3 regions of the Rhizobium sp. WYJ-E13 genome follow, and region 2 is predicted to be linked to each of the others. Evidence: predicted binding sites of a transcription regulator. Region 2 holds the regulator's gene; each other region holds the start of a gene.
What was found. The regulator PhoB, encoded in region 2, activates phosphate uptake and scavenging genes when phosphate is short. The targets are predictions, from matches to a motif close to TGTCATNNANCTGTCAT.
Positions count from the first base shown of each region.

Region 1: the regulator PhoB is predicted to act here: its motif matches at 3,051-3,067, upstream of KQ933_RS03050 (acid phosphatase).
Region 3: the regulator PhoB is predicted to act here: its motif matches at 3,612-3,628, upstream of phnF (phosphonate metabolism transcriptional regulator PhnF).

Region 1 is NZ_CP076853.1:614,263-624,507, reverse strand. It holds gene KQ933_RS03060 (MerR family transcriptional regulator) at 1-341, shown strand, start outside; gene KQ933_RS03055 (aldo/keto reductase) at 310-1,299, shown strand; gene KQ933_RS03050 (acid phosphatase) at 1,364-2,908, opposite strand; gene KQ933_RS03045 (cytochrome-c peroxidase) at 3,119-4,417, shown strand; gene KQ933_RS03040 (organic hydroperoxide resistance protein) at 4,469-4,891, opposite strand; gene KQ933_RS03035 (MarR family winged helix-turn-helix transcriptional regulator) at 5,019-5,495, shown strand; partial or broken gene KQ933_RS03030 (MFS transporter) at 5,558-5,830, opposite strand; gene KQ933_RS03025 (L,D-transpeptidase) at 6,045-6,770, opposite strand; gene KQ933_RS03020 (L,D-transpeptidase) at 6,946-7,758, opposite strand; gene KQ933_RS03015 (S9 family peptidase) at 7,906-8,829, opposite strand; gene KQ933_RS03010 (cisplatin damage response ATP-dependent DNA ligase) at 8,945-10,245, opposite strand, start outside.
Region 2 is NZ_CP076853.1:144,998-155,242, forward strand. It holds gene phoR (phosphate regulon sensor histidine kinase PhoR) at 1-327, shown strand, start outside; gene KQ933_RS00720 (substrate-binding domain-containing protein) at 526-1,560, shown strand; gene pstC (phosphate ABC transporter permease subunit PstC) at 1,726-3,207, shown strand; gene pstA (phosphate ABC transporter permease PstA) at 3,204-4,526, shown strand; gene pstB (phosphate ABC transporter ATP-binding protein PstB) at 4,541-5,356, shown strand; gene phoU (phosphate signaling complex protein PhoU) at 5,401-6,114, shown strand; gene phoB (phosphate regulon transcriptional regulator PhoB) at 6,246-6,929, shown strand; gene KQ933_RS00750 (hypothetical protein) at 7,153-7,380, opposite strand; gene KQ933_RS00755 (GcrA family cell cycle regulator) at 7,661-8,191, opposite strand; gene KQ933_RS00760 (aspartate aminotransferase family protein) at 8,614-9,813, shown strand; gene argF (ornithine carbamoyltransferase) at 9,858-10,245, shown strand, end outside.
Region 3 is NZ_CP076853.1:4,137,979-4,148,223, reverse strand. It holds gene KQ933_RS20485 (ABC transporter ATP-binding protein) at 1-610, shown strand, start outside; gene dapB (4-hydroxy-tetrahydrodipicolinate reductase) at 629-1,453, shown strand; gene KQ933_RS20475 (2,3-bisphosphoglycerate-dependent phosphoglycerate mutase) at 1,476-2,111, shown strand; gene KQ933_RS20470 (hypothetical protein) at 2,241-2,495, shown strand; gene phnF (phosphonate metabolism transcriptional regulator PhnF) at 2,842-3,579, opposite strand; gene phnG (phosphonate C-P lyase system protein PhnG) at 3,699-4,175, shown strand; gene phnH (phosphonate C-P lyase system protein PhnH) at 4,175-4,783, shown strand; gene KQ933_RS20445 (carbon-phosphorus lyase complex subunit PhnI) at 4,788-5,894, shown strand; gene KQ933_RS20440 (alpha-D-ribose 1-methylphosphonate 5-phosphate C-P-lyase PhnJ) at 5,891-6,766, shown strand; gene phnK (phosphonate C-P lyase system protein PhnK) at 6,763-7,539, shown strand; gene phnL (phosphonate C-P lyase system protein PhnL) at 7,545-8,255, shown strand; gene KQ933_RS20425 (DapH/DapD/GlmU-related protein) at 8,252-8,869, shown strand; gene phnC (phosphonate ABC transporter ATP-binding protein) at 8,989-9,834, shown strand; gene phnD (phosphonate ABC transporter substrate-binding protein) at 9,922-10,245, shown strand, end outside.

The DNA of each region.
Region 1 (10,245 bases), 470 kb from region 2:
TCGGCTTGCTTCCCTATGCCGATCGCGACCGATCCGGACAACGCGACTATGACGCTTCCATCCTTTCCTGGATCGAGTTTGTCGGCCGTCTGAAGACGACGGGCATGCCGATCCGCGACATGCTGCTTTACGCAAAGCTTGCCGACAAGGGGAAAGCCACTTTCAGCGAGCGTCGCGAGATGCTCGAAGAGCATCGTGAGCGTGTCCGGGTCCATTTGACTGATCTCGAAGCCTGCCTTCGCGTCCTCGACGGCAAAATCGCCTCCTATGCAGAGGCGGAAGAAAGGATGAGAGATGACAAACGGAACATTGCAGAGACGCCGGCTCGGGCACGGACTTGAGGTCGGATCGATCGGCCTCGGCTGCATGGGCATGAACTGGGCTTATGGCGCAACGGAAGCGGACAGGGGCGAGGCGATCGCAACGATCCATCATGCGCTCGATCGCGGCGTAACCTTGCTCGATACCGCCGATGTCTACGGCCCGCATACCAACGAAGAGCTTGTAGGGGAAGCGATCAGAGGCCGGCGTGAGCAGGTTGTGCTTGCAACCAAGTTCGGCATCGTACGCGGATTAGAAGCAATACCTGGCACCCAGACAGTCAACGGGCGGCCCGACTATGCCAAGGCCTCCTGCGAAGGGTCCTTGCGGCGCCTCGGCGTCGACCACATCGACCTCTATTATCTCCACCGCGTCGATCCCGAAACGCCGATCGAGGAAACCGTCGGCGCGATGAAGGAGCTCGTCGAAGCCGGCAAGGTCAGGCATATCGGCCTGTCGGAAGCCAGCCCTGAGACGATCCGCCGGGCGCATGCGGTGCATCCCGTCACGGCTGTCCAAAGCGAATATTCGCTCTGGTCCCGCGATCCTGAAGGTGGCGTGCTGCAGACGCTGCGCGAACTCCGGATTGGCCTCGTCGCCTATTCGCCGCTCGGGCGCGGTTTCCTGTCGGGCGCCATCCGGTCTATCAACGATCTTGCGCCTGACGACTACAGGCGGACCTCGCCACGGTTCATCGATGACAATTTCGAGCGGAACCTCGAACTGGTCGCCGTGGTCGAAGAGATTGCGCGCCGCAGGAACGTGACACCAGCCCAGCTGGCTCTTGCCTGGGTGATGGCCCAAGGCGAAGATATCGTGCCGATCCCCGGCACCCGCCGCCGCAGCCGGCTGGACGAAAACCTTGGAGCGGCCGCCATCGATCTGACGGCACAGGATCTCGAGGAAATCGCCAGGACCCTGCCCCGCGCTGTCGGAGATCGGTACGGCGAAATGGGCATGCGCGAAGTCAACGGATGAACATCCTGACAGTACGAAGTCTTCTCCCCGGCATCCGGGGAGAAGACAAGACATTGCCGCGGCATCAGCGCGTCAGGTCGAGGGCGGCCGTCAGATTGCCCATCGGCGGCTCGTTGTTCAGCGCCAGCGCCTTGTCGCGGGCGAGCAGGCCCGGCAGCACCGGCAGGTCGTAGCGGGCGGTGATCAGGCGCAGGATCGAGGTCGTGTCGTACTGCGTGTGATCGACCATGCCGCCCTTGGCGTAGGGCGAGATGATGAAGGCCGGGATGCGGTTGCCCGGTCCCCAGCGATCGGCCTTCGGCGGAGCGACGTGATCCCAGAAGCCGCCGTTTTCGTCATAGGTGACGACCACGAGCATGTGGTCCCATTGCGGGCTCCTCTCCAGATGCGAGATCAGATCGGCAAGATGCTGGTCACCACTCGAAATATCGGCGTAGCCGCCGTGTTCGTTGAGATTGCCCTGCGGCTTGTAGAAGGAGACGGCCGGCAGTTTGCCGTCGTCGATATCCTTGATGAAGGCTTCCCCGGCAAGGCCGCCGTCTTTCAGGTGCTCGGCACGAGCGGACGTGCCCGGCGCGAAATTGGCGAAGTAGTTGAAGGGCTGATGGTGGAACTGGAAGTTCGGCACCGGCGTGGCATTTTTGCCGTCAAGGACTGCCTGCCAGGCGCCGCTATACCATGCCCAGGCGACGCCCTTCAGCGACAGCAGGTCGCCGATGGTGATTTCATGCTGCGGCGGCAGGGTGTTCGGCTGCGAAGGATCGGCATAGGCTGTATCGCCATCCTTGGCCGGGGCATTGGCGCTCGGCTGGTAGGGTGGCTGCATGGTGTTGACGGCGTAGAAATCAGGCGTGAGGTTGCCGTCGGAGACGAATTTCGGAGCGCCTTCGAGGGCGGATTTTGGTGCATTTTCGGCAACGGTCAGCGAAGTGCCGTCTGCATCAACCTTGGCGATGGTGGGTTTGGCAGGGCTCTTGTCAGCGTCGGCATAATAGGGCGCGCAGGCGCAGACCAGTGCGAAGTGGTTGAGGAAGGAGCCGCCGAAGGCGCCCTGAAAGAAGTTGTCGGCGAGAACGTATTTCTTGGCGACCTGCCACATGGGCAGGATAGAGCCGTCATAGTGGCCCATGACGAGGCTGCCGGAATCGGCCCAGGCGACGAACTTGTCGTTCTTGCCGCCGTCGATCTGCATCTGCTCCTGATAGAAGCGGTGCCAGAGGTCGCGGGTGATGACGGAAGGCGACTGCGCGAAACCCTTGGGATCGTCGATCGAGAAGGCGGCGTTGGCGAGATGTGCGGACTGCGCCTCGGTGACGGCTGGCGTCACACCCATGGCGGTCAGGCCGCCCCAGGCCGGCGGCAGTTCGGCAAGCGGCGCGCCATCGCGATCGAGCTGGCGTGCCTGGCCTTCGCTGACATTGGAGAGGCCATTGGCGCCCGGAAAGCTGCCATAGAGGTTATCGAAACTGCGGTTTTCGGCGTAGATGACGACGATATTCTGGATCTTGTCCATGCCGGCGGGCGCAGCATGAGCGGCCGTGGCTGATACCAGCGGCAGCATGGCCGAGCCGGCCAGCGAAAGATTGCGGAGAAGCTTCAGTCTGGTCATGGCGGTATACCTCATGGCTAAGGGGCGTGGCTAGAGGAGCGCCCGGCGGAAATGAAAAGGCCTAAGCGCAAGCGCGACGCTATTCCTGCCGTCTATCAACTTTGTGACATCGGGCGGGTCGTCGCCACGGCTGGCAGGCGCGCGTCATCAATCTGTTGCAGTCAGGTTCGATCATGGGGAGGACGATGTTAACCCATTGGAATCCTTGGCATGACGACAAAGATTATCTGGCTGCTGCGATCCGGTCTGGCGCTCGGTTTGGCGGCGACTGCGCTTGGTTTCAGCCTTCCGCCCCTGCGGCAAAGCAGCGCGGCCATCACCGGCGGCATACACCCCGGTCCGATGTCGCGGGCGGAGGCCTATGCCCGCGCCGAAGCCCTGACGGAACTCGGCCGCAAGATGTTCTCCGATGCCTCGCTTTCGGCCTCCGGCGTACAGGCTTGCGCCTCCTGCCACGATCCGCATCATGCTTTCGCCCCGGCCGCCGCGACGCCGGTCGAAATGGGCGGGCCGCATATGGACCAGCCGGGCCTGCGCGCCGTGCCGACCTTGCGCTATCTGCAGGCGGTCCCCTCCTTCACCGAGCATTTCTACGATTCCGAGGATGAAGGCGACGAAAGCGTCGACAACGGGCCGACCGGCGGCCTGACCTGGGACGGGCGCGTGGACCACGGCTATGACCAGGCGAAGATCCCGCTGCTTTCACCGTTCGAAATGGGCAACAGGGATGAAGCCCAAGTCGTCACCTCACTCAGCAAGGCGCCCTATGCCGACGATTTCAGGGAGATTTTCGGCCAGGAGATTTTCGGCGATGCCAAGGATGCCTTCCGGGGTGTGGTCGAGGCGCTCAGCACCTTCGAGCAGAGCAGAGCGGACTTCTATCCCTATTCCAGCCGCTATGACGCCTTCCTTGCCGGCAAGGGAGCACTGACGGCGCAGGAACTGCGTGGGCGTGAACTTTTCGAGGATCCGGCCAAGGGAAACTGTTCGAGCTGTCATCTGAGCGAGCCCGCCAATGACGGCGAGCCGCCGCAGTTTTCGGACTTCGGCTTCCTGGGGTTGGCGGTGCCGCGCAACATGGCGATCCCCGCCAACAGCGACCCTGATTATCACGATCTCGGCCTCTGCGGCCCTCAGCGTACCGACTTCACGGATCGGCCGGACTATTGCGGCCTGTTCCGCACGCCGACGCTGCGCAATGTGGCGCTGAAGAAGAGCTTCTTCCACAACGGCTACTTCCATTCGCTACGCGATGTCGTTTCCTTCTACGCCACGCGCGACAGCGATCCCGGTCGGTGGTACCCTCGGGATGCCGACGGTACGATCCGCAAATATGACGATGTTCCGCAGGCCTATTGGGACAATCTCAACCGCGACCCGCCCTTCGGCCGCAAGCCCGGCGACTCGCCGGCACTGACGGAATCGGAGATCGACGACATCGTCGCCTTCTTGGGCACGCTGACCGATGCGGATCAGCTGCCCAGCCCAGCACAACAAGCGGCGCACTGAAAAAAGCCGGAGTGATGCCCCCGGCCTTTATTCACTGGCGCTGCAGGACAATCAGGCAACCGTGACCGGAACTTCGGTCGAGGTGCGCATGGCGTGGCTATAAGGGCAGACGATATGGGCGGCCGCAGCGAGCTTTTCGGCGGTTGCCTTATCGACACCCGGGATGTTGACCGTCAGCGCAACTTCGATGCCGAAGCCGCCGCCATCTTCACGCGGGCCGATGCCGACGGTTGCGGAAACCGTTGTTTCCTCGGGAATCTTGACCTTTTCCTTGCCGGCCACAAATTTCAAAGCACCGAGGAAGCAGGCCGAATAGCCGGCTGCGAAGAGCTGTTCGGGATTGGTGCCGGTTGCGCCGTCGCCGCCGAGCTCCTTCGGCACGGTCAGCGTGACGTCGAGAACGCCGTTTTCAGAAACGGCGCGGCCTGCGCGGCCACCGGTGGCAGAAGCTTTGGTCGTGTAGAGAATAGGCATGACAATCTCCTTTGGTTAGCCCCGTTCGTCCGGGTTGAGTTTTTAATAACGTCCAATTAAATTGTACGCAAGTGAATTTTGCAAATTGCATTCAGAATTTGAAAAGAGGACAATGAGACCTCTGGGGATGGCAGCGATGAAAGCGAGAACGGCGAAAGTGATGGAAATACCGGAAGAGGAAAAGCGGCTGGAGAAGCAGCTCTGTTTCGCGGTCTATGCGACGGCGCACGCCTTTACCCGCGCCTACAAGCCCATACTCGACAGGGTGGGCCTCACCTATCCGCAATATATCGTCATGCTGGTGCTTTGGGAAAAGGCCGAACTGCCGGTCAAGACGATCGGCGAACAGCTCGATCTCGATTCCGGCACGCTCTCCCCCCTCCTCAAGCGGCTGGAGCAGAACGGCCTCATCAAGCGCCTCCGCGATTCCCGTGACGAACGGCAGGTCATCGTGTCGCTGACGCCGAAGGGTCAGTCGATGAAGGGCGAGATCAATACGATCATGTCTTCGATCGGCGAGGCGATCGGCTGTACGCTGGAGGAAATGGCCGTCATGCGCGACATGCTGCACCGGTTGCGGGGCAATCTCAACGCCAGCATATAGGCGGAGACGGAATTACGGCCTCAGACAGAATGCCCGCGCCTGATAGACGCGGGCAATTTGCGTTATTCCGCGGTCTGATAGGCCTGCTGGCGAACCGTTGCGGTCTTCGGGCCGACAGCGGCAAGCAGGGTGATCAGGATCGCCAGCAACGCCACGAAGACGATGCCGCCGATCCGGAAGGAAGCAAAGAGCAGACCGGAAGCAAGACCCGACTTGTCCTCCTCGACATCAGAGAGCGCGGCAACCTGGATTGCCGGATAGGTCATGGCAACCAGAATGATCGGATCGATATGGCCGACCAGTGTCACCCAAAGGATGTAGCTAAACTCCCTGATAAAAAAGCCGCCCGTGTTGTACGGGCGGCTTTGCTTTTTGGCTTGGCACTCCTCAGCCCTTCGCTTGCGCTTCGGGCGTTCGCTGCTGCAATCGATTCACTGGATCGATTGCTCGGGCTTCCCCCGACCGCTCCGGCCCTGCGCTTACGCTTCGGGCGTTCGTCGCTACAATCGATTCACTGGATCGATTGTTGCCGCTGCGCGGCACCTCTCCTCACTGCCAAACAACGATCGGGGTTTTGTTGGGGACGCGATCGTAGAGGTCGATAATGTCCTGGTTCAGCAGGCGCACGCAGCCCGACGAGACGGCCTTGCCGATGGAGCGCCATTCGGGATTGCCGTGCAAGCGGTAGAGCGTATCTTCACCGTCGGAGAAGATGTAGAGCGCGCGCGCACCGAGCGGGTTCAAGAGGCCTGGCTCCATGCCGCCACGCTCGATCGAGTATTTCGCAAGCTCCGGCTGGCGGGCAACCATCTCGTTCGGCGGCTTCCAGCGCGGCCATTTCTGCTTCCACTGGATCACGCCGTTGCCCGACCATGCGAAACCTTCGCGGCCGATGCCGACGCCGTAGCGCATCGCCATGCCGCCGGGCTGGACGAGATAGAGGAAACGCGAGGGCGTATCGACAACGATGGTGCCGGGCGGCTGGCCCGTCGGATCCACGACCTGCTGGCGATAGTAGCGCGGATCGATCTGCTGGTAGGGAACGGCGGGGATGAGGAAACCGCCGTCTTCGATTGGGCCGTACATGACGGCAAGTTCTGCTTCACCGGGCACGCTCGTCGTCTGGAACGGGCGGAAAGGAGAGCGGTAGCTGATCTGCATGCCGCCATTTTCGACCGTATTCGACGTGGAGGCACAGCCTGCCAGCGCGGAAGCCGCTGTTAAAGCCGAAAAGGAAAGAAAGCTACGACGGGAGAGAGGTTTATCGAGGCTCATGACGCGGGACTGGTTTCCTTCGTGATGCGGGGCTCGCAATAAACGCAGCTCACCCCTGATTCGTCCAATGCCGAAATCGACAAGGAAAGATCTATCGGCTTATGCTGAATAAACCATAGCATCACGCAGACGTGTCCGGCTCCGGGCAGACGATCTCGCCTGCCCTGTTGCAGCCCTACATCACAACGATCTCGGACTTGGCCGGCACTCGGTCGTAAAGGTCGACCACATCCTGATTGAGCATGCGTACACAGCCGGACGAAACCGCCTTGCCGATCGACTGCCAATCGGGGGTGCCGTGGATGCGATAGAGGGTGTCCTGGCCGTTCTTGAAAATATACATGGCGCGGGCGCCGAGGGGATTGGCGAGGCCCGGATTCATGCCGCCATTTTCCGCAGAGAAGGGGCGAACTTCCGGCTGGCGGGAGACCATTTCGACCGGCGGTGTCCAGCGCGGCCACTTCTGCTTCCACTGGATGACGCCGCGGCCCTTCCAGGCGAAGCCCTCGCGGCCGAGACCAACGCCGTAGCGCATGGCCTTGCCATTGCCTTCGACAAAATAGAGGAAGCGGTCCTTGGTATCGACGACGATCGTGCCGGGGCGCTCGTTGGTCTGGTAATCGACCTCCTGGCGCAGATATTCCGGCTGGATGCGGCTGGCAGGGATGGCCGGCAGCGTGAAATCGCCGTCCCTGACCTGGCCGTACCTGCCCATATCGAGGCGCAGCGGGTTGCTGACCGGCAGACCGTAAGTCTGGTGGAACTGGGTCTTGTAGAGTTCTCGCGTCTGCGGCACCGGCTGATCGGGGATCGGCTTGACGCGGCGCGGATCGACGCCCGGCGGCTCGTAGAAGACCGGCGAGATTTCCTGCACGAAGCGCGCCGGAGAATCGGCCGCGACATCCGGAACGATAATATTGCAGCCACTAAGTGACGTCGCGGCAGCAACGAGCCCGGCAAACGGGAAAGCCCGGCGCAGAAAATTCATGAAACCATCCTCATCAGCGATAACAGAGACAGCATTATCTGCTCGCAGGATGGCATTCGCGGCTGGCGCGAGGCTGGCGGCCGAAGCTGAAAGCGGCCGAAAAAGTCTGACGATGCAGGCAGTCGCCTGACCCGCATCCGGCGACTATCAGGCCGCCACACCGTGAAAGAACTGGATGCTTTGCGCGATCTCGGCCGGCAGCGCCGAAGTGTGGTTGCCGGCTACCGTATCGGCTTCGATATGCGTGCCCGCCGCACGGGCACGCGAGACGAGCAGATCGGCGCGATCGTTGAAGTGGGACTCTTCCTTGCCGTGCAGCACGCGCACCGGGCATTTGAAGCTGTGCGCGTAGCAAAGCGCCGTGCGCACCTCGAATTCATGCGTGTTGGAATCGTCGAAGCGGATGTCTTCGGGATAGCGGTTGAAGAAGCGGAAGGCATCCGCGTTGCCTGAAATCGGCACGGCCGCCCGAAAACGATGCGTACTCATCGCCGTCAGCATGGTCAGCGTGCCGCCGACGCTATGACCCGCGATGAAGAGGCGCTCGGGATCGACGCCCGGCAGATGGCGCAGGCGCTCGGTCGCGGCGAGCACGTCGTCCACCTCGTCATAAAAGCCGGAGAAATTGCCCATCTGGCCGTTTTCGCCGCGCAAGGACGGCATCATCACGACATAGCCGGCATCCATGTAAGGCTTCACGAGCTGCCAGTGGCCGATGCCCATGGCATTGCCGCCATGGAGGAAGAGGATGCCGGGCTTGGGCTTTTGTTCGCGCTTGTACTTCGAAACCCAGGCGGTCAGTTCCAATTCGCCGCCGTAGCCGGAGCGATAGAAGATGCGGTCGGCATCGGCGGGTGCTGTCAGCGGCTCGTATTTGTCCGGCGCCGGCCCCTTCTGCAGCAGCTTGGTGCGGAAGTGGCGGCGAACGCCGGCATAATCATGCTTGGCGAGCCTCGGAACGTCGGGCACGTCGAAGGCATTCGCAAGGCTTGGCAGCAAAAGAGAACCGGCCATGCCTGCAAGCAGGCCGCGGCGTTGACGGAAAAAGGCATTTCGTTCTTGCGAGCTCATACACGGCACCCATCATTTCCCCGGCTCAAAAAATCTGCACCGGAAGAGCGTTGCCGCCAATACACATGCTGTTGAAAACGGGGAGCCTGCGTCATTGTTGCGCAGGCAGATATCGTCAACCCGCCTTGGCGTCGATCATGGCGATGAGGGTGCGCAGGCGATCGGCCTCGTAGGAGGGCTTGTCGGGGCGCAATCTCGCGATGCGGGGGAAGCGCATGGCGACGCCTGACTTGTGACGAGTGGATCGGTTGATTCCCTCGAAGGCGACTTCCACCACGAAGCCGAATTCCTTGTCGGCCCTGACAGCCCTGACCGGACCGAAGCGTTCCGTCGTATTGTTGCGCACGAACTTGTCCAGCACTTCGAGCTCGGCATCGGTGAAGCCGAAATAGGCCTTACCAACGGGGACGAGCTGTTCGCCATCCTCGTCATCCGCCCAGACGCCGAAGGTGAAATCCGAATAATAGCTGGAGCGCTTGCCGTGGCCGCGCTGGGCATACATCAGCACGGCATCGACGTTGTAGGGGTTACGCTTCCACTTGAACCACGGCCCCTTCATGCGGCCAGCCTGATAGATGCTGTCGCGGCGCTTGATCATCACGCCTTCGATGACGGGATCGGGCGGGGCTGCGCGCAGACCGTCCAGGTCCTCCCACGTCGCGAATGACACAAGCGGCGAGAGGTCGAAGCGGTCATGCGGGGCGCGGTCGATAATTTCCGAAAGCCGGTCACGACGCTCGACATAATTCCTGCCGCGCACATCCTGTTCGTCGTCGAAAAGCATGTCGTAAGCGCGGATGAAAGCCGGATACTCCTCCAGCATCCTTGACGTTACTGTCTTGCGGTTCAGGCGCTGCTGCAGATCGGAGAAGGTGCGGGTCGGATTATTCGAACGTGCCGTGCCGCCGACCAGAAGCTCGCCGTCGATGACGCCCGAAAAGCTGATCGATTCCAGAATATCGGGAAAGGCGCCGGAGATATCATCACCGGAACGGGAATAGATCCTGCGCGTCTCACCGGAACGGGAAAGCTGGACGCGAATGCCGTCCCATTTCCATTCGGCTGCGTAATCGACGGGATCGAGATTGGCGAGATCCCCTTCCTCTACCGGATTGGCGAGCATGACGGAATGGAAAATGGCAGGCGTTGCCAGCACCGGCTTTTCTTCTCCGCCTTCCAGCCATTTGAACAGGCTTTCATAGGGCGACTGCAGACCATGCCAGAGAGTCTCGATCTCGGTGACGTCCCTGTCGCCGAGATCGGCGAGCGCCTGCTTGGCGAGGCGGGCGGAAACGCCGATACGCAGCGCCCCGGTCGCCAGCTTGATGAAGGCGAAGCGGCCGGAGGAATCGAGCCGGTCGAGCAGATCGCGCACGAAGCTGCGCACCTCCGTGCGGCCGAGCGAATTCATTTTGA
Region 2 (10,245 bases):
CGTGACGAACTCGTCCAGGTCTTCGAGAACCTGATGGAGAACGCCTGCAAATACGGCCAGGAAGGCGAGGTTGTCGATGTCTGGCTGAAGAACGGGTCGGGCCAGCCGGTGGAGGTCAGTGTCGTCGACAGAGGCCCCGGCATTCCAGCCGAACATGTGCCGCGCCTGACGGAGCGTTTCTATCGCGTCAGCATCGAAGACAGCCGCTCGAAAAAGGGCACCGGCCTCGGGCTTGCCATCGTCAAGCATATTCTGACGCGCCATCGTGCACGGCTGATCGTAAAATCCGAAGTCGGCAAGGGAACGGAGTTTACCGTGCGTTTCTGACGCATTATGTCGCACACAATTTAATACCGCTATATTTTTACGTTTAATATCAATGATTTATACTGTCATAAATGTTTCACCGATCTGACATAAAAGGACGGTGCTTAAGGCGCTAAGAGAGTCCTGCCGATGAAAAAAGGCAATGCGAGGGCCTCTTCGAGGCCGCACTCACACAAGCCCAAATGCCGGGAGATTCAAATGAACACCTTTAAACTTACTGTTGCCGCGCTCGCTGCAACCGCCGCTTTTGCTGGCGTTGCTGTTGCCCGCGACCAGATTCAGGTTGCTGGTTCCTCCACCGTCCTGCCGTACGCAAAGATCGTCGCCGAGTCGTTCGGCGAAACCTTCACCAACTTCAAGACGCCGATCGTCGAATCAGGCGGCTCGAGCGCCGGCCTCAAGGAATTCTGCAAGGGCGTCGGCGAAAACACCATCGACATCGCTAACTCGTCCCGCGCCATCAAAAAAAGCGAGATCGAAGCCTGCCAGGCTGCCGGCGTAACCGACATCCAGGAAGTCAAGATCGGTTATGACGGCATCGTCTTCGCAACCGACGCGTCTAACCCCGATGTCGCTTACGTTCCGGCCGACATTTACAAGGCTGTGGCTGCCCAGGTCGTCGTTGACGGCAAGCTCGTCGCCAACCCCTACAAGAAGTGGTCGGAAGTGAACCCGAAGCTTCCGGCTGTTGATATCGCTGCCTACATCCCCGGCGAAAAGCACGGCACCCGCGAAGTCTTCGAGGAAAAGGTCTTGGCAGCTGGCTGCGAAGCATCGGGCGCCGCAGAAGTCATTAAAGCCGCCATCTCGGACAAGGCCGCTCAGGGCAAGGCCTGCATCGCAGTCCGCAAGGACGGCGCTGCAGTCGACATCGACGGCGACTACACCGAAACACTGTCTCGCATCGCCGCCAACAAGACCGCGGTCGGCGTATTCGGCCTCTCCTTCTATGAAAACAATGCTGACAAGCTCAAGGTCGCGACCATGAGCGGCATCGTTCCGTCGACGGAAACGATCGCCAACGGCACCTACCCGGTTTCCCGTCCGCTGTTCTTCTACGTCAAGAAGGCACATCTCGGCGCCGTTCCGGGCCTGAAGGAATATGTCAACTTCTTCGTATCCGACCAGATGATCGGCCCTGAGGGTCCGCTCGCCGAATACGGCCTTGTTGCCGCTCCGGATGCAGAGCGCGAAGCGATCCGTAAGGACGTAGAGGCTGGCAAGACCATGTAATGACTTTGCCGGCGCGACGCTTGGGGTGTCGCGCCGGCATCGCCTTATCTGCCCGGCACCGTCAGGTGCCGTGCGGATGAAATTCTTCTCCATGATATTGAAGCCGATGGCATGCTCCTGGAGCTGCCGGGCTCTTTGGGGGCTGTGGGCCTGGGGACGTAACGAATGAGCACATCCATCATACTCTTGTGCCTGGTAGTGATCGGCGCCGTTGCCTATGTGGCTGCGCGCAGCCGCGCTGCCGCACTTTCCGGCGGCAGGTCTTCTGCCCTGCATTCGCGGCCGGCCTATTATGGCTCCTATGCCGCGATCTGGGCTGTTCTGCCGTCCCTGATCGTTCTGTGCGTCTGGCTGGCTGTCAGCCCGGGCATCATATCCTCCTCCGTTCGCGGCGCCTTTCCTGAAGACGTGAAGGCCCAGCCGGCCGTCCAGCAGGACCTCGCCTACAGCATGGTCGCCACGGTTGCCCGCGGCATGAACATGCTGACGTCGGATGAGGTTTCTTCCCTCTCCGGCGATCCCGCCGGCCTGCAGGCAAAGCTCAGCGAGAAGGGCGTACCGCTCGCCGGCGAGCCGCAGCCCTATATGATCGATGCCGCAAAGACCCTGAACGCGGAGAGCATGACGAGCCGCATCTTCATGACGGCGATCGTGCTGCTTATCTCCGTTGCGGGCGCCTTCTACGCGCTTCGTTCCGTTGCTCCGCGTTTCCGCGCCCGTAACCGCGTCGAGCGCGTCATGCTCTGGGCGCTTCTCGGGGCATCCTCCCTCGCCATTCTGACGACGATCGGCATCGTGCTCTCGATGCTGTCGGAAGCGGCCCGCTTCTTCGCGGTCGTTCCCTTTGCCGACTTCTTCTTCGGAACGGTCTGGGATCCGCGCTTTGCCGGTGCAGGCAGCTCCTCCTTCGGCCAGTTCGGCCTCATCCCGCTGCTGCTGGGCACGCTCTATATCGGCTTCGTCGCCATGCTCGTTGCCGTGCCGGTCGGTCTCTTTGCCGCCATCTACATGGCCGAGTATGCCTCTTCGAAGGTCCGCTCGCTTGCCAAGCCGCTTCTCGAAGTGCTGGCCGGCATTCCGACCATCGTCTACGGCTTCTTCGCCCTTGTCACGGTCGGCCCGTTCCTGCGCGATCTCTCGGCGAATGTCAGCGGCCTCCTGAGCGGCAATTATACCAACTTCATCCAGGCGCAGAGCGTCATCACCGCGGGCATCGTCATGGGCATCATGCTGATCCCCTACGTCTCCTCGCTCTCCGATGACATCATCACCGCCGTGCCGCGCTCGCTCCGCGACGGCTCGCTCGGTCTTGGCGCCACGCGTTCCGAGACCATCAAGAAGGTCGTTCTGCCGGCGGCACTTCCCGGCATCGTCGGTGCCCTGCTGATGACGGCGTCCCGCGCCATCGGCGAAACCATGATCGTGGTTCTCGCAGCCGGTGTCGCCGCCCGTATCCAGATCAATCCCTTCGAGCCGATGACGACAGTGACCGTCAAGATCGTCAACCAGCTGACGGGTGACCTCGAGTTCACCTCGCCGCAGACCCTGGTTGCCTTCGCCCTTGGCATCACGCTGTTCTGCATCACGCTCTGCCTGAACATCTACGCGCTCTACATCGTGCGCAAATACCGGGAGCAGTACGAATGACGAATATTGTTTCCCCCGTCGCCGGAGTGACCGTTTCCAAGGCGCCCGCGCGCCGCGACATCGGCATCAAGCGCCGTTATGCCGCCGAGCGCCGCTTCCAGGCCTATGGTATCGCCGCGATCGCCTTCGGCCTGATCTTCCTGTTTATCCTCCTGTGGACGGTCATCGGCAAAGGCTATACCGCCTTCCAGCAGACGGCGATCACGCTGCCGATCGAGTTCACCGAGAAGACCATCGACCCGGGCAACAAGCGTGCGACCGATCCCTCGGTTCTGATCGCCGCCAACTACCCGGTTCTCCTGCGCGACGCGATCGTCAAGCAGCTTGGCATCAATGCGTCCAGCCGTCCTGACGTGCGCGACGCAACCGCCATGCTGTCCAAGGGTGCGCCGATCCAGCTGCGCGACATGGTCGTCGCCGACCCCCAGATCATCGGCAAGACCGTCAATGTCACGCTACTCGCCGATGCCAATATCGACAGCGCCAACAAGGGCCAGATCGACCTCACCGTCGATGAGAAGAACCGCAAGGTGAACGACAAGCAGCTCGGCTGGATGAACGAGCTGAAGGCGAGCGGTGCTCTCCACAAGCAGTTCAACACCGGCCTCTTCGTCAACGGCAATTCCAGCCGTCCCGAAGCTGCAGGTCTCGGCGTCGCTCTCATCGGCTCGCTCTACCTGATGCTGATCGTTCTCGTCCTTTCGCTGCCGATCGGCGTCGCCGCCTCGATCTACCTCGAGGAATTTGCGCCCAAGAACAAGCTGACGGACCTGATCGAAGTCAACATCAACAATCTCGCAGCCGTCCCGTCGATCGTCTACGGTCTGCTCGGCCTGTCGGTCTTCATCAACTTTGCCGGCCTGCCGCGTTCGGCATCGCTTGTCGGCGGGCTGGTGCTGGCACTGATGACGCTGCCGACGATCATCATCGCGACACGCGCGGCGCTTCGTGCCGTGCCGCCATCGATCCGCGCAGCCGCACTCGGCCTCGGCGCCTCGAAGATGCAGATGGTGTTCCACCATGTGCTGCCGCTCGCAATGCCCGGCATCCTGACCGGCACGATCATCGGCCTTGCCCACGCACTCGGCGAAACCGCGCCGCTGCTCCTGATCGGCATGGTCGCCTTCGTCGCCCAGGCGCCGACCACGCCGCTCGATCCTTCCACCGCACTTCCGGTGCAGGTCTACATGTGGGCCAACGAAGCCGAGCGTGCCTTCGTGGAAAGAACCTCGGGTGCCATCATCGTCCTGCTCCTGTTCCTGATCGTCATGAACCTCGGAGCTATCCTCTTGCGTCGTCGCTTTGAGCGCCGCTGGTAAACGGAGTAAAGATCATGAACATGTTGACGGAAGCTGCAGTCGAGAAGGCGCTGGACCAGAAAATGAACAACGTCCCGTATAAGATGATCGGTCAGGATGTCTCCGTCTATTACGGAGAGAAGCGCGCGCTTTTCGATGTCAATCTGAACATCCGCGAAAACACGGTGACCGCGCTCATCGGCCCGTCGGGCTGCGGCAAGTCCACCTTCCTGCGGTCGCTGAACCGCATGAACGACACGATCGACGGCTGCCGGGTCACCGGCAAGATCACGCTCGACGGCGATGACATCTACGATCCCGATATCGACGTCGTCGAACTGCGCGCCCGCGTCGGCATGGTGTTCCAGAAGCCGAACCCGTTCCCGAAGTCGATCTACGAAAACGTCTCCTACGGCCCGCGCATCCACGGCCTCGCCAAGTCCAAGGCAGACCTCGACCAGATCGTCGAGTCCAGCCTGCAGCGCGCCGGCCTCTGGAACGAAGTCAAGGACCGCGTGCATGAATCGGGTACCGGCCTTTCCGGCGGTCAGCAGCAGCGCCTGTGCATCGCGCGCGCCGTTGCCGTCAGCCCGGAAGTCATCCTGATGGACGAGCCCTGCTCGGCGCTGGACCCGATCGCGACTGCAAAGGTCGAAGAGCTGATCCACGAGCTGCGTGAAAACTACACCATCGTCATCGTGACGCATTCCATGCAGCAGGCCGCCCGCGTGTCACAGCGCACGGCCATGTTCCACCTCGGCAACCTGGTTGAGGAAAACGATACCGACAAGATGTTCACCAATCCGGACGATCCGCGCACCCAGGACTATATCATGGGCCGGTTCGGCTGATTTTGGCGATGTGAAGCCTTCCCGATTTTCGAGGACAAAGCCCCATGGCATCGACACATATTTTTTCCGCCTATGACGACGATCTGAAATTCCTGTCCCGGCGCATTTCCGAGATGGGTGGTCTTGCCGAACAGATGGTCGGCGAGGCCGTCCGTGCGCTGGTCAACGGCGATACGGCGCTCGCCCAGAAGGTCATTTCCGACGACGTGATCCTCGATCACGCGGAACGCGAAATCAACGACAAGGCGATCGTTACGATCGCCCGTCGCCAGCCGATGGCCTCCGACCTTCGTGAGATCATGGGTTCGATCCGCATCGCCGCCGACCTCGAGCGCGTCGGCGATCTCGGCAAGAACACCGCAAAGCGCGTCATCGCCGTGCAAAGCACCGGCGTTCCCCGCAAGCTTGCCCGCGGTCTCGAGCATCTCTCCGAACTGGCGCTCGTCCAGCTCAAGGAAGTGCTCGACGTCTACACGACGCGTTCGGCTGACAAGGCCAAGTCCATCCGTGAGCGCGACGACGAGATCGACGCGATGTACACCTCGCTGTTCCGCGAACTTCTGACCTACATGATGGAAGATCCGCGCAACATCACGAGCTGCACGCATCTTCTCTTCTGCGCCAAGAACATCGAACGCATCGGCGACCATGCGACCAACATCGCCGAGACGATCTACTACATGGCAACCGGCGCCCAGCCGGAGGGCGAACGTCCGAAGGACGACAGCTCCAATACCGTCGGTGCGGTCACGGAGTAATCCGGACCTGCCGATTGCATATGCGCGTCCCATGCGGGGGCGCGCATGGGTGCAGCCAATTCCGAGTTCCTGCATGATCCCTGCTTAAATCACCCCCGGTTTAAGGATCATGCATTAGGAGACTGACACGCATGATCCCAAGAGTTGCAGTTGTTGAAGATGAAGAGGCGCTGAGCGTGCTTCTCCGCTACAACCTCGAAGCGGAAGGTTTCGAGGTGGATACGATCCTCCGTGGCGACGAGGCCGAAATCCGGCTTCAGGAGCGCACGCCCGACCTGCTCATCCTCGACTGGATGCTGCCGGGCGTTTCCGGCATCGAGCTCTGCCGCCGGCTGCGCATGCGGCCGGAGACCGAGCGTCTGCCGATCATCATGCTGACGGCGCGCGGCGAAGAGAGCGAACGCGTTCGCGGCCTCTCGACCGGCGCGGACGACTATGTCGTCAAGCCCTTCTCCACGCCGGAACTTGTCGCCCGCGTCAAGGCGATGCTGCGTCGTGCCCGTCCGGAGGTTCTTTCCAGCGTTTTGAAGTGCGGGGATATCGAGCTCGATCGCGAAACCCATCGCGTTCATCGCAAGAGCCGTGAAGTCCGCCTCGGCCCGACCGAATTCCGCCTGCTCGAATTCCTGATGTCGTCGCCGGGCAGGGTCTTCTCCCGCTCGCAGCTTCTGGACGGCGTCTGGGGCCATGATATCTATGTGGACGAGCGCACGGTCGACGTCCATGTCGGCCGCCTGCGCAAGGCGCTGAACTTTTCCAACATGCAGGATGTCATCCGCACCGTTCGTGGCGCGGGATATTCCATGGAAGCCTGATCCGAGTGATCGGAGGTCCAGACGGGTCGCTCGGGTTCTCCCGGGCGGCCCGTTTGTCTATCCGGCTGCGTTTTTAGGAGTAGGCGTTGCCTCGCTCACACTTTGACCGACATGTTTCTTGCACCGCGAGGGCTGAAGCCATGATGGGGAGGGCTGCTATACGCCATCAGGAGACGTTAGCTTCGGCTCGCTCGTGCGGCCACCCTTGTCTCCCTTGATGTGATCATGGGGAGCTCAGGTCCAGACCGAGCATGCTGCTAAGGACAAAGGCGAGGAGCCCCACGCCGAGTAGCGCCAGCGCGAAGACTGCGGCCATCATGCCGCCCGTGCGCAGTACCGCTTGCCGCTCCCCCATCTCGCTTCGATCGTAATGCCACTTGATGGCGAAGAACATGGCCGTTCCCAAAGCGAGAACCTTGAACGTAACGAAGACTACAGGGACCCAATCCATATCAGATACTCTCATGTGCACCAGCTACGCGCCTTATGATCCCATCTTAGGCAAACGCATACGTCCTATTGTGCAAGGCTGATATGTAACAGCAGGGGGCGGTTTCCTGGCCTGTATCGTCGGGTTCGGGAATGACCGCTTAGGGCCGCCAGAAGGCTTTGAGCACTTATTGCCCCACCGACCAGTTCCACGCCAGGAGTTCAGCGATGGGAAAAAATTCGCCCCCCTGCGCGTCAGCGAAGAGGGGCGACGAATGCTGCATCTCTGGGCAAGGCGTGGATCAGGCGACCCGGACAGCCTTGCGGCGTTCGCTCATCGGCTGATAGGCGAGACGCTGGTGGTAGTTGCAATAGGGCGATGAATCCGGGGAGTCGCAGCCGCAAAAGTAGAAATCGTCCTTCATCGGATCGCCGACCGGCCATTTGCAGGTGCGTTCCGTGAGTTCCGTCAGGCCGAGGCGACGGGAGATAGGCACGACCACGTTTTTGGCCGGTACATATTCCATTTCCTCGACAGTTTCGATCTCGATCTCTTCCTTCAGGACAGTTGCGCCCTGCTGGCGGGTAACGGTGCGGGTGGTGATGCGAGACGCATAGTTCGGGGCGCGGGGAGCCGAGGTATTGCGCTTCGGTGCACGCGCAGCGGTTGCCGTGCCGCCGGCCTTGGCGCGGCCAGGAAGACTGAGCCGGTGAACCTTGCCGATAACAGCGTTTCTACTGACGCCGCCAAGTTGCGCTGCGATCTGGCTGGCGCTCAGCCCCTCCGACCAAAGCTTCTTGAGCTTTTCGACACGCTCGTCTGTCCAGTTCATGCCCTGTCTCCACCTTTCGCGTTGGTGATGGCAGAATCCCTCACCGTTGCCTCGGAAACTTCCAAAGCAAGAAACGCCCGATCAATTTTGGTGACTAGTTCCGCCGCATGCAGTCTAGTAATTGAACTTTAACCTAGTGTGAGCCTGACTCTGTGACAAGAGTCGCAGGAATCCGATGAATCCGAATTCGTAGTTTTCCCCAACTTGCTTCCCGAGAGAGTCATTTCTGCAACATTAGCTGTTGATAGACCTGTAAAGCCGATTACCGGCTTGACGCATGCGCTAAATCCTCAGTTTTGTTGACATTGCAGTGCGAAAAGTAAATAGTGGTCCGGGCCGCCGAAAGGCGGCATTTTTAATTTTTCGGACCTGGTTTTCTTAGCCGGAGTCCGGTGCCCGGAACCTGATCAGGAGATCGCGCCATGGCTGAAGCCTCGCCGCTTTATGACACCTATTCTCGTGCCCCATTGCGGTTCGAGCGAGGTGAAGGCGTCTGGCTGATCACCGACACCGGCGAGCGATATCTGGATTTCGGCGCGGGCGTTGCCGTCACATCGGTGGGGCATGGCAACCCGCATGTCGTGGCCGCGCTCAAGGATCAGGCTGACAAGGTCTGGCACCTTTCGAACGTCTACGAGATCCCCGGCCAGGAGAAGCTTGCCAAGCGGCTGACGGATGCCACCTTCGCTGACAAGGTGTTCTTCACCAATTCCGGCGCTGAGGCTCTGGAATGCGCGATCAAGACGGCGCGCCGCTACCAGTTCTCCAAGGGCCACCCCGAGCGCTTCCATATCATCACCTTCGAAGGCGCCTTCCACGGCCGGACGCTGGCGACCATCGCCGCCGGTGGCCAGGAGAAATATCTCGAAGGTTTCGGTCCGAAGACCCCTGGATTCGATCAGGTACCCTTCGGCGATATCGAGGCTGTCCGCGCCGCGATCACCGAAAAGACGGCCGCCATCCTCATCGAGCCCGTGCAGGGCGAGGGCGGTGTCCGCCCTGCGACGTCAGAATTCATGAAAGCGCTCCGCCAGCTCTGCGACGAGCATGGCCTGCTGCTGATCCTCGATGAGGTCCAGACAGGTGTCGGCCGCACCGGCAAGCTTTTCGCCCATGAGTGGTCGGGTATCACACCTGATATCATGGCCATCGCCAAGGGCATCGGCGGCGGTTTCCCGCTTGGTGCCTGCCTTGCGACGGCAGAGGCCGCGTCCGGCATGAAAGCCGGCACGCATGGCTCAACCTATGGCGGCAACCCGCTTGCCATGGCTGTCGGCAGCGCGGTGCTGGATATCATCCTGGCCGACGGCTTCCTGCAGCATGTGCGTGATGTCGCCCTCGTTTTCCGCCAAGGCCTTGCCTCGCTCAAGGATCGTTATCCTGACGTAATCGAGGATGTCAGGGGCGAAGGTCTGCTGCTCGGCATCAAGGCCGCTATTCCCTCGGCTGAGCTGTTACAGGCGATCCGCGCAGCACATCTTCTGGCAATCCCGGCGGGCGACAACGTCATCCGTCTGCTTCCGCCGCTGGTCGTAACCGCAGAGGAGGCGCGCGAAGGGATTTCCCGTATCGAGCATGCCGCCGAAAGCATCCGCGCCGCCAAGGTCAAGAAGACCGCTTGATAGGATATTGCCCCGCCCGCCGGCGGGCGTAGCAGGTAAAGAACATGGCTTCCCCGAAACATTTCCTCGATCTCTCCGCAGTCACCGCATCCGACCTCAGAACCATCATGGAGGATGCCAAGCTGCGAAAGCAGGCATTCAAGGCCGGCACCGCCGACAAGCCGCTCGCCGGCAAGATGCTGGCCATGATCTTCGAGAAGCCGTCGACCCGAACCCGCGTCTCCTTCGATGTCGGCATGCGCCAGCTCGGCGGCGAAACGCTGTTCCTGTCGGGCACCGAAATGCAGCTCGGCCGCGCCGAGACGATCGGTGACACCGCCAAGGTTCTGTCGCGCTATGTCGATGCGATCATGATCCGCACGACCGAGCACAGCCGTATGCTGGAGCTCGCCGAGCATGCCACCGTGCCTGTCATCAACGCGCTGACGGACG
Region 3 (10,245 bases), 360 kb from region 2:
CATCAGCCTCATTCCGCGTTTCTATGATCCGAAGGAAGGCCAGATCCTGATCGACGGGCAGGATATCGCCCATATCACCAAGCAGTCGCTGCGCCGGCAGCTCGCCTATGTCTCGCAGCAGCCTTACCTCTTCGAAGGCACGATCCGCGACAATATCCGCTATGGCCGCCCTGAAGCCACGGACGAGGATATCGAGAAGGCAGCGCGGCTTGCCTATGCGCATGACTTCATCCTCGCGCAGCCGCAGGGCTACGATACGCCCGTCGGCGAAAATGGCGTGACGCTTTCCGGCGGCCAGCGCCAGCGGCTGTCGATCGCCCGTGCGCTGGTGCGCAACGCACCGATCCTGCTTCTCGACGAGGCGACCTCCGCACTCGATACGGAATCGGAAGCGGCCGTGCAGAAGGCACTCGACGAAGCCATGACCGGCCGAACGGTCGTCGTCATCGCTCACCGGCTTTCGACCGTTGTGCGCGCCGACAAGATCATCGTGATGCAGCAGGGCCGCGTCGTCGAAGAAGGCAATCACGAGACGCTTGCGAAGGTCAACGACGGACTTTACGCTCGCCTCAACAATCTGCAGAGGCCTTCGGCTTCTGATTCATACTGATCGGGATGATGGACTGACATGAGCGACGCTGCGATGAAACTGGTGGTGGTTGGAGCGGCGGGGCGCATGGGGCAGACGCTCATCCGTCTCATCCATTCCATCGACGGCGTGACGCTGCACGCAGCGATTGAGCGTCCCGGCTCGCCCTTCGTCGGCAAGGACGCCGGTGAAATCGCCGGGCTTGGCGCCACTGGCATCATTATCGGCGACGATCCGCTGGCAGCCTTCCTTCATGCCGAGGGCGTACTGGACTTCACCTCGCCGGATGGTTCGGTAGAATTCGCCGGTCTTGCGGCGCAGGCCCGCATCGTTCATGTGGTCGGCACGACCGGCTGCTCGCAGGAGGACGATGCAAAGATTGCGGCGGCCGCGCGCCATGCCCGCATTGTCAAATCTGGCAATATGAGCCTCGGCGTCAACCTGCTCAGCGTTCTCGTGCAGCAGGCCGCCCAGGCGCTCGACTCAGCCGACTGGGATATCGAAGTTCTCGAAATGCATCACAAGCGCAAGGTCGATGCACCCTCGGGTACGGCATTGTTGCTCGGCGAGGCAGCCGCGAAGGGCCGCAATATCGATCTTGGCGCGAAGTCCGTACGCGTGCGTGACGGCCATACCGGCGCACGGGAAGCCGGCACGATCGGCTTTGCGACATTGCGCGGCGGCTCCGTCATCGGCGAGCATTCCGTGCTTTTTGCCGGCGAAGGCGAGACCGTTACCCTGTCCCACAGCGCGACCGACCGTTCGATCTTTGCGCGTGGCGCCATCAAGGCAGCCCTTTGGGCGCGCGACAAGAAGCCGGGGCTCTATTCCATGCTCGACGTTCTCGGGCTTTCTTCCCATTGACCATTTCTCGGAGGCATTTTTCATGAGCGGTACCCTCGTCCTCGTTCGCCACGGCCAGAGCGACTGGAATCTCAAGAATCTCTTCACCGGCTGGAAGGATCCTGATCTGACAGAGCTCGGCATCCAGGAAGCGAGGGCCGGCGGCCAGGCGCTTGCCGATTACGGCATCAAGTTCGATATCGCCTTCACCTCCGCGCTGGTGCGTGCGCAGCACACGCTGAAGCTCGTCCTCGACAAGGTCGGCCAGCCTGATCTCGAGACGATCCGCGACCAGGCGCTGAACGAGCGCGACTACGGCGATCTCTCCGGCCTCAATAAGGACGACGCTCGCGCCAAGTGGGGCGAAGAACAGGTGCATGTCTGGCGCCGCTCCTATGACGTTCCGCCTCCGGGCGGCGAAAGCCTGCGCGACACCGGCGCCCGCGTCTGGCCTTACTATCTCACGGAAATCCTTCCGCGCGTCCTGCGTGGCGAAAAGGTGCTGGTTGCCGCGCACGGCAACTCGCTGCGTTCGCTCGTCATGGTTCTCGACCGCCTTACCCGCGAGCAGGTTCTTTCGCTGAATCTGGCGACCGGCGTGCCGATGGTCTACAAGCTGAAGGCCGATTCCACAGTCGCTTCCAAGGAAGTGCTCGGCGACATGTCTGGCGCGCACTGAACGCGATCGGAGTTGCGATGAGGGTCGAGGCCGGGCGCGGATGCCCGGCCGGTGGCGGCGAAACTAGCCGCTGCCCCCCCGATGCCATCATCATAAATTCTTCCCGCCGTTTGAAATTGGAACCTCTTTATGGATGATGATATTTTGTCGGGAAAGGTCCGACCGCCGCAAATTCCATCACACTGGGTCGGGAAGCCAACATCCAGCTCTCGTGGCTGGCGTTGGGATGATCCGGATAATTCAGGCAATGGTGTAAGGTTTTTCGCTGGCGATCCGGATGACCCGGTACCATCCAAACGAAACACCTACGTTGTCGTCGTGAGCGGCGGAGTGGCGATGGGTGCCGACGGCAACCCTATTCCCGGCTTTGATGCTCCTGAATAGTTCTTCGTGAACAGCTTGGTTGCTGCTGTGATCATCAAATAGTCTTTCAGGTCTGGCCCGATCTGGCGAAGGCGGCGGTAGCCGTTTGTGGTTATTTGCCTCGATGAACAGTCGTCTCCCAACCATCATATTCTCCACCGAGTTTGGCGGCACTTACGTCGAGAAGTTCAGTCTGTTTGTCTATATCATTTGGAGCTTGAAGCTGTGAAAACACGACGCTCTCGACGACGTCGTTTTGAGCCCTTAGTGACTGGCTACTTGCTGTTCGGAGGACATGAGCGAGCATGTCAGTCGTTCGATATGTGGCATCCAACACGCGTCCGGCCTTTTCGTCCCCACCCCACCATCAATTCTCAATCGTGAACTGGACCCGGTCTGCCGCAAAACGGCTGATCGAATATTGCACCGGCACGCCTTCCAGATCGGTGTTCATCGCCTTGGTGATCAGCAGGATAGCGCCCGGCGCCAGTCCCAGATCGGCGATATCACCGGAATCGGCGTGAGCGGCGGTGATCTCCGTCGTGGCGCGTACATAATCCGACAGGCCCAGGGCAGCAAAGGCCTTGGTGATAGATCCCGCTGTCCGGTAGGCTTCCCCGATACCAGCAAAGCGCGCGGCCGGGAACCAGCTCGTGGCCCGAGAAACCGGACGTTTATCCGCTTCGCGCACCATTTCCAGCCGGATCACCGGCGTGCCCTGCTCCAGGTGCAGCCAGCGGGCCACCTCTGAATCCGCCGCCTCCTCGGCATGGCCAAGTAGGAGCGCGCGCGTCTCACGCGCCTGATCCCTGATACCATCGGTGAAGCGGGTACGGCGGCTGATCGGAAAATTCAGACGCTCCTTGCGTTCTATCAGCGTACCGCGGCCCTGAACCGCACGCACGATGCCTTCCTGTGCCAAGGCGGCAAGTGCACTCCGCACGGTATGCCTGTTGACGCCGAACTGCAGCGCCAGAGCCGTTTCCGGCGGCACCATGCCCGTTTCGTCATAGGCACCGCTGCTGATCGCCTCGCGGATCCTGTCGGCGATCTGCCGCCAGAGCGCCACCCCTGTCTGCCGCTGCAGCTGCTTTATTCCTGCCATTGCACCCCTGCCCAGCATTTTCGGACGCGCCGTGTCACACGCTTGTCACGTCGCCGATTTAGGGATAGATATAGCTTGTATAGTTGTCTATATCAATAGACATTTTTGAGGAAAAGATGATGGCGGCAGCGGAGAAGACGGAAGCTGCGGCGCGAACGGATGACGGGCGTAAACGCACCGTCGATCTGCTCGCCCGCGCCGAGACACAGGAATTGCGGGCGGCGTGGGATGCGCTTGCCGAACAGCCGGTCGTTCAGCCGGTGCGCGGCCCGGAGACGGGCCTCGTCATGGTTCGCGGCCGCATCGGCGGCGGCGGGGCGCCCTTCAACCTCGGCGAAGTAACGGTGACGCGCGCAACGGTGCGCCTTGCCTCCGGCTCGGTCGGCCACGCGCAGGCGCTCGGCACCGACCGCGAAAAGGCGCGGCTTTCCGCGATCTTCGACGCCCTCTGGCAGGAAGAGGCGACCAGGAGCTTCGTGGAGGAAAGGCTGCTTTCGCCGATCGCCCGGCGGGTCGCCGATGACACCAATCGCAAGGCTGAAGAAACGTCCGCAACCCGCGTCGACTTCTTCACCATGGTTCGGGGAGAAGACTGATGGGCCTCAAGACCGACGTTCTGACCGGCGGCTTCGCTGAGCCGGTTTTCCATGCGCAGAGCGTGTTCAAGATGCTGATGGACGGCATGGCCCGGCCCGGCACGATCCAGTCTGTCACGCCTGACGTTGTGCCTCCTGCGCCGCTCGGAATCGCCGCCGGCGCGATCGGCCTGACGCTCTGCGACCACGACACCCCCGTCTGGCTTTCCGCAGGGCTCGCCAAGTCGGCGGTTCCGGAATGGTTGGGCTTCCACGCCGGCGCACCGCTGACCAGTGAAAAGGCCGAAGCGCGCTTCGCTTTCGTCGAAGCCGGCATGACGCTTTCCACCTTCGGCCTCTTTGCCGCCGGCACGCAAGAATATCCCGACCGTTCCACGACTGTCGTGATCGAACTCTCCGACCTCGAAGGCGGCCGCCGGCTCACCCTGATGGGTCCCGGCATCCAGAGCGTGACCGAGATCTCGCCTGTTGGCCTGCCGGAGACCTTCCTGCGTCTGTGGACGGAAAACCGCGCGCTCTTCCCGCGCGGCGTCGACATCGTGCTGACGGCGGGCAAGCGATTCCTTTGCCTGCCGCGCACCACCAAGATCACAGCAACGGAGATCTGAGCTAATGTATGTTGCCGTCAAGGGTGGCGAGGCCGCCATCGCCAATGCCCACCGCCTGCTCGCCGACCGCCGGCGCGGCGACCGCTCCGTGCCGGCGATCGGCATCGAGCAGATCGTCGAACAGCTGGCGCTCGCCGTCGACCGCGTCATGGCCGAGGCCTCGCTCTATGACCGGACGCTCGCCGCCCTTGCCGTGCGCCAGTCGCGCGGGGACATGATCGAGGCGATCTTCCTCTTGCGCGCCTATCGCACGACGCTGCCGCGCTTCGGCTATTCGAAGCCGCTCGATACCGCCAATATGCAGATCGAACGCCGCATCTCCGCCACCTACAAGGATCTTCCGGGCGGACAGCTGCTTGGGCCGACCTTCGACTACACGCACCGCCTGCTCGATCCCTCGCTACTTTCGGACGAGGCCGTGGAAGAGCCGGCGCAGCGCGAGGCGGAGAGCGGCCGCGTCATGCGCGTCTCCGAAATCCTCGGCCAGGAAGGGCTGATCGAAAACGACGGCGAGCTTCCCGAGGATCACGAGACGGGCGACCTGACGCGCGAGCCGATGGAATTCCCGATGACCAGGGATCTTCGACTGCAGGCGCTTGCCCGCGGCGACGAAGGTTTCCTGCTGGCACTCGGCTATTCGACCCAGCGCGGCTATGGCCGCAACCACCCGTTCACCGGCGAAATCCGCATCGGCGAGGTCGAGGTGGAATTCGACGTGGCCGAACTCGGCTTTGCCGTCTCGCTCGGCACGATCCAACTTACCGAATGCCAGATGGTCAACCAGTTCAAGGGTTCGGCCAAGGCGCCGCCGCAGTTCACCCGCGGTTACGGCCTGGTCTTCGGCCAGAGCGAACGCAAGGCGATGGCCATGTCGCTGGTGGATCGTGCGCTGCGGGCTGAAGAGCTCGGCGAGGACATTACCGCGCCGGCGCAGGACGAGGAATTCGTCATTTCCCATTCCGACAACGTACAGGCGACCGGCTTCGTCGAGCACCTGAAGCTTCCGCATTATGTGGACTTCCAGGCCGAACTCGACCTCGTCCGCCGCATGCGCCGCGAATTCGAAGCCGCCCGCAACAGCGGCGAGACCCAAAAGGAGGCCGCCGAATGAGTGATCTCGCCACCTACAATTTCGCCTATCTTGACGAACAGACCAAGCGCATGATCCGACGCGCGATCCTGAAGGCGATCGCCATTCCCGGCTATCAAGTGCCCTTTGCCAGCAGAGAAATGCCGATGCCTTACGGCTGGGGCACCGGCGGGGTGCAGGTAACGGCCGCCATCATCGGGCCTGACGACGTTCTCAAGGTCATCGACCAGGGCGCCGACGACACGACGAATGCCGTCTCCATCCGCGGCTTCTTCCAGAAGGTCGCCAATGTCGCGGTTACGACCCACACCAAGGATGCGACGATCATCCAGACGCGCCACCGTATCCCTGAGGAAAAACTCAGCGAAGGCCAGGTGCTCGTTTATCAGGTGCCGATCCCGGAACCGCTGCGCTTCCTCGAACCGCGCGAGACGGAGACACGCAAGATGCATGCGCTTGAGGAGTACGGCCTCATGCACGTGAAGCTCTACGAGGACATTGCCCGCAACGGCCGTATCGCCACGACCTATGCCTATCCGGTCAAGGTTCATGGCCGCTATGTCATGGATCCCTCGCCGACGCCGAAATTCGATAATCCGAAAATGCACAGGTCGGAAGCGTTGCAGCTTTTCGGCGCCGGCCGCGAAAAGCGCATCTATGCCGTGCCGCCCTACACCGACGTCGTCAGCCTTGATTTCGAAGACCATCCCTTCGAAATCCAGCGCTTCGGCAAGCCCTGCGCACTCTGCGGCGCGGAAGAGGTCTACCTCGACGAGGTGATCCTCGACGACAAGGGCGGACGCATGTTCGTCTGCTCCGATACCGACCATTGCGAAGACCGCCGTGCACACGGACATGCCGGCGAAATGCTGGCCCGGGAGGCTGCAGAATGACCGATACACCGCTTCTCAAAGTCAACGACCTCTCAAAGTTCTACGGCAACCGCATCGGCTGCCGGAACGTCTCCTTTGAGCTCTGGCCCGGCGAAGTGCTCGCCATCGTCGGCGAATCCGGCTCGGGCAAGACGACGCTGCTCAACTGCATCTCCACCCGGCTGATGCCGACAACAGGTAGTGTCGAGTATCACATGCGCGACAGCAATTACCGCGACCTCTACCACATGAGCGAGGCCGAGCGCCGCTTCCTGATGCGCACGGACTGGGGCTTCGTGCATCAGAACCCGGCTGACGGGTTGCGCATGACGGTGTCTGCCGGCGCCAATGTCGGCGAACGCCTGATGGCGATCGGCGACCGTCACTACGGCAAGATTCGCTCCACCGCTATCGATTGGTTGGAGCGTGTCGAGATCGATACCGGCCGCATCGACGACCAGCCGCGCGCTTTCTCCGGCGGCATGCGCCAGCGCCTGCAGATCGCCCGCAACCTCGTGACCGGCCCGCGCCTCGTCTTCATGGACGAGCCGACCGGCGGTCTCGACGTCTCGGTGCAGGCGCGTCTGCTCGATCTGGTGCGCGGCCTCGTCAACGATCTCGGCCTCTCGGCCATCATCGTCACGCATGACCTCGCCGTCGCCCGCCTTCTCTCTCATCGCATGATGGTGATGAAGGACGGCTTTGTCATCGAGCAGGGTCTGACCGACCGCGTGCTGGACGACCCGCGCGAGCCCTATACCCAACTCCTCGTTTCCTCGATCCTGCAGGTTTAAGAACCATGGCAACGCCCCTCGTCGTTTCAGAAGTCGCCAAGAGCTTCATCATGCATCTGCGCGACGGCATCAAGCTGCCTGTTGTCTCGGATGTCTCCTTCTCGGTGGCATCGGGCGAATGTGTCGTGCTCGGTGGCCCCTCAGGTATCGGCAAAAGCTCGCTGCTCAAGATGATCTACGGCAATTATGCCGTCGATACCGGACAGATCCTCGTTGATCACAACGGCAAGATCGTCGACCTCGCCGCCGCCGACCCGCGCACCATTCTCGACGTGCGGCGCCAGACGCTCGGCTATGTCAGCCAGTTCCTGCGCACGGTTCCACGCGTTGCGGCGATTGACGTCGTCGCCGAACCCCTGCTCGCTCGTGGTGAAAATGCCGTGAGCGCCAGGGAAAAGGCCGCGGCGCTGCTCGATAAGCTCAACCTGCCGGAAGCGCTCTGGCAGCTGCCGCCCGCCACGTTCTCCGGCGGCGAGCAGCAGCGCGTCAACATCGCCCGTGGCTTCATCACCGATCATACGATCCTGCTGCTCGACGAGCCGACCGCCTCGCTCGACGCGAAGAACCGGGCCGTCGTCGTCGGCATGATCGAGGAAAAGAAGAAGGCGGGCGTCGCCCTGCTCGGCATCTTCCACGATGAGGAAGTGCGCGAGGCAACCGCCGACCGCATTCTCGACGTTCAGCAATTCTCTCCGCGAAAGGCGATCGCCGCATGAGCCGCAAGCTGGGCATCGAGCCCTATTTCCACGAGACCGCCTCCGTCTCCAACTCGACCTTCGGCCGCTATACGGAAGTCTCCGAGCGCTGCCGGATCAGCGAGGCGGAGTTCGGCGACTATTCCTACATCATGCAGGACGGCTCCATCTGGTGCGCAACGATCGGCAAGTTCGTCAACATCGCCGCTGCGGTGCGCATCAACGCCACCAACCATCCGACTTGGCGCGCGACGCTGCACCACTTCACCTACCGTGCCATCGACTACTGGCCGGATGCCGACATGGAGACGGAATTCTTCGAATGGCGCCGCTCCAACCGGGTCGTCATCGGCAATGATGTCTGGATCGGTCATGGCGCGACGATCCTGCCCGGCGTGACTGTCGGCAACGGGGCCGTGATCGGTGCAGGCGCAGTCGTCTCGAAGGATGTCGCTCCCTACACGATCGTCGGCGGCGTGCCGGCCAAGCTCATCCGCGAGCGATTTCCGAAGGAGATCGGCGAGCGCATGGATGGGCTTGCTTGGTGGGACTGGGAACACGACCGGCTGCGCGATGCATTGCCTGATTTCCGGGCACTTGGCGCCGAAGACTTCCTCTCCCGATACGGCGGCTGAGCAGAATGCTGCAGCGCAGGGTTTTGTGACAGGACTTACACAAAACTGACATGCGAGGTTCATGAAGCGGGACTAATGCGATCCCCGGAAGCAAGCCTGCAATGCGAGGGAAGAGCATGATGTTCGAGCTGAAGAATGTCACACGCCGGTTCGGAAAAAAGCTCGCTGTCGACTCCGTAACGCTGGACATTCCTCAGGGTCAGATGGTCGGCATCATCGGCCGTTCCGGCGCCGGCAAGTCCACGCTCCTGCGCATGATCAACCGACTGCAGGAACCCTCCTCCGGCACCATCCATTTCGGTGGTGTCGAGGTTTCCGGCCTTCGGGGTCAGGCACTGCGCAACTGGCAGCGCGATTGCGCCATGATCTTCCAGCAGTTCAACCTCGTGCCGCGCCTCGACGTGCTCACCAACGTCATGCTCGGCCGCCTGAACCACCGCTCGACGATCCTTAGCCTGCTCAACGTCTTCAGCCGCGAAGAACGCATCCACGCGATTGCTGCATTGGAACGCCTCGGCATCGAGCAGACGGCGCTGCAGGCTGCCGGCACGCTTTCGGGCGGTCAGCAGCAGCGCGTGGCGATTGCCCGCGCGCTGATGCAGAACCCGAAGATGGTTCTAGCCGATGAGCCAATCGCCTCGCTCGACCCGCTGAACGCGAAAATCGTCATGGATGCATTGCGTGACATCAATGAGCGCGAAGGCATTACCGTCATCACCAACCTGCACACGCTCGATACGGCCCGCAACTACTGCGAACGCATCATCGGCATGGCAGGCGGCCGCGTCGTTTTCGACGGAAAGCCCTCCGAGCTGACCGCCGAGGCCGTGAAAGAAATCTACGGCATGGACAAGGACGGTGCGGGCATCGACGAAACGATGACCTCGACCGCAATCAACATGGCTCCGGAAGGAGCCGAAAACCAATCCGCCGGCAATCAACCGCTGGCGCTGGCCGGTCTGTGAGAGGGGCGGCCGCGATCGAACGCCCGCGTCAAGGGCAGATTTCTTCGTAACAAAACGACCGAACCCCGGTCATTCTGGAGAGAACCCATGTTGAAGAAAGCACTTTTTGCGGCTACGGCGATCCTGTCCCTCGCAGTTGGCGCCGCCAATGCCGCTGATCTCAAGGAATTCCGCGTCGGCATCCTCGGCGGCGAAAACGAAACCGACCGCCTGCGCAACTATGCCTGCCTTGCAGACCACCTGAAGCAGGAATTCGGCTTCGAGAAGGTTTCGCTCTTCCCGGCCGCCGATTATGACGGCGTCATCCAGGGTCTCCTCGGCGGCACGCTCGACTTCGCCGAACTCGGCGCTTCCGGCTACGCGTCCGTTTATATCAAGGACCCGAAGGCTGTTACGCCGATCCTGACGACG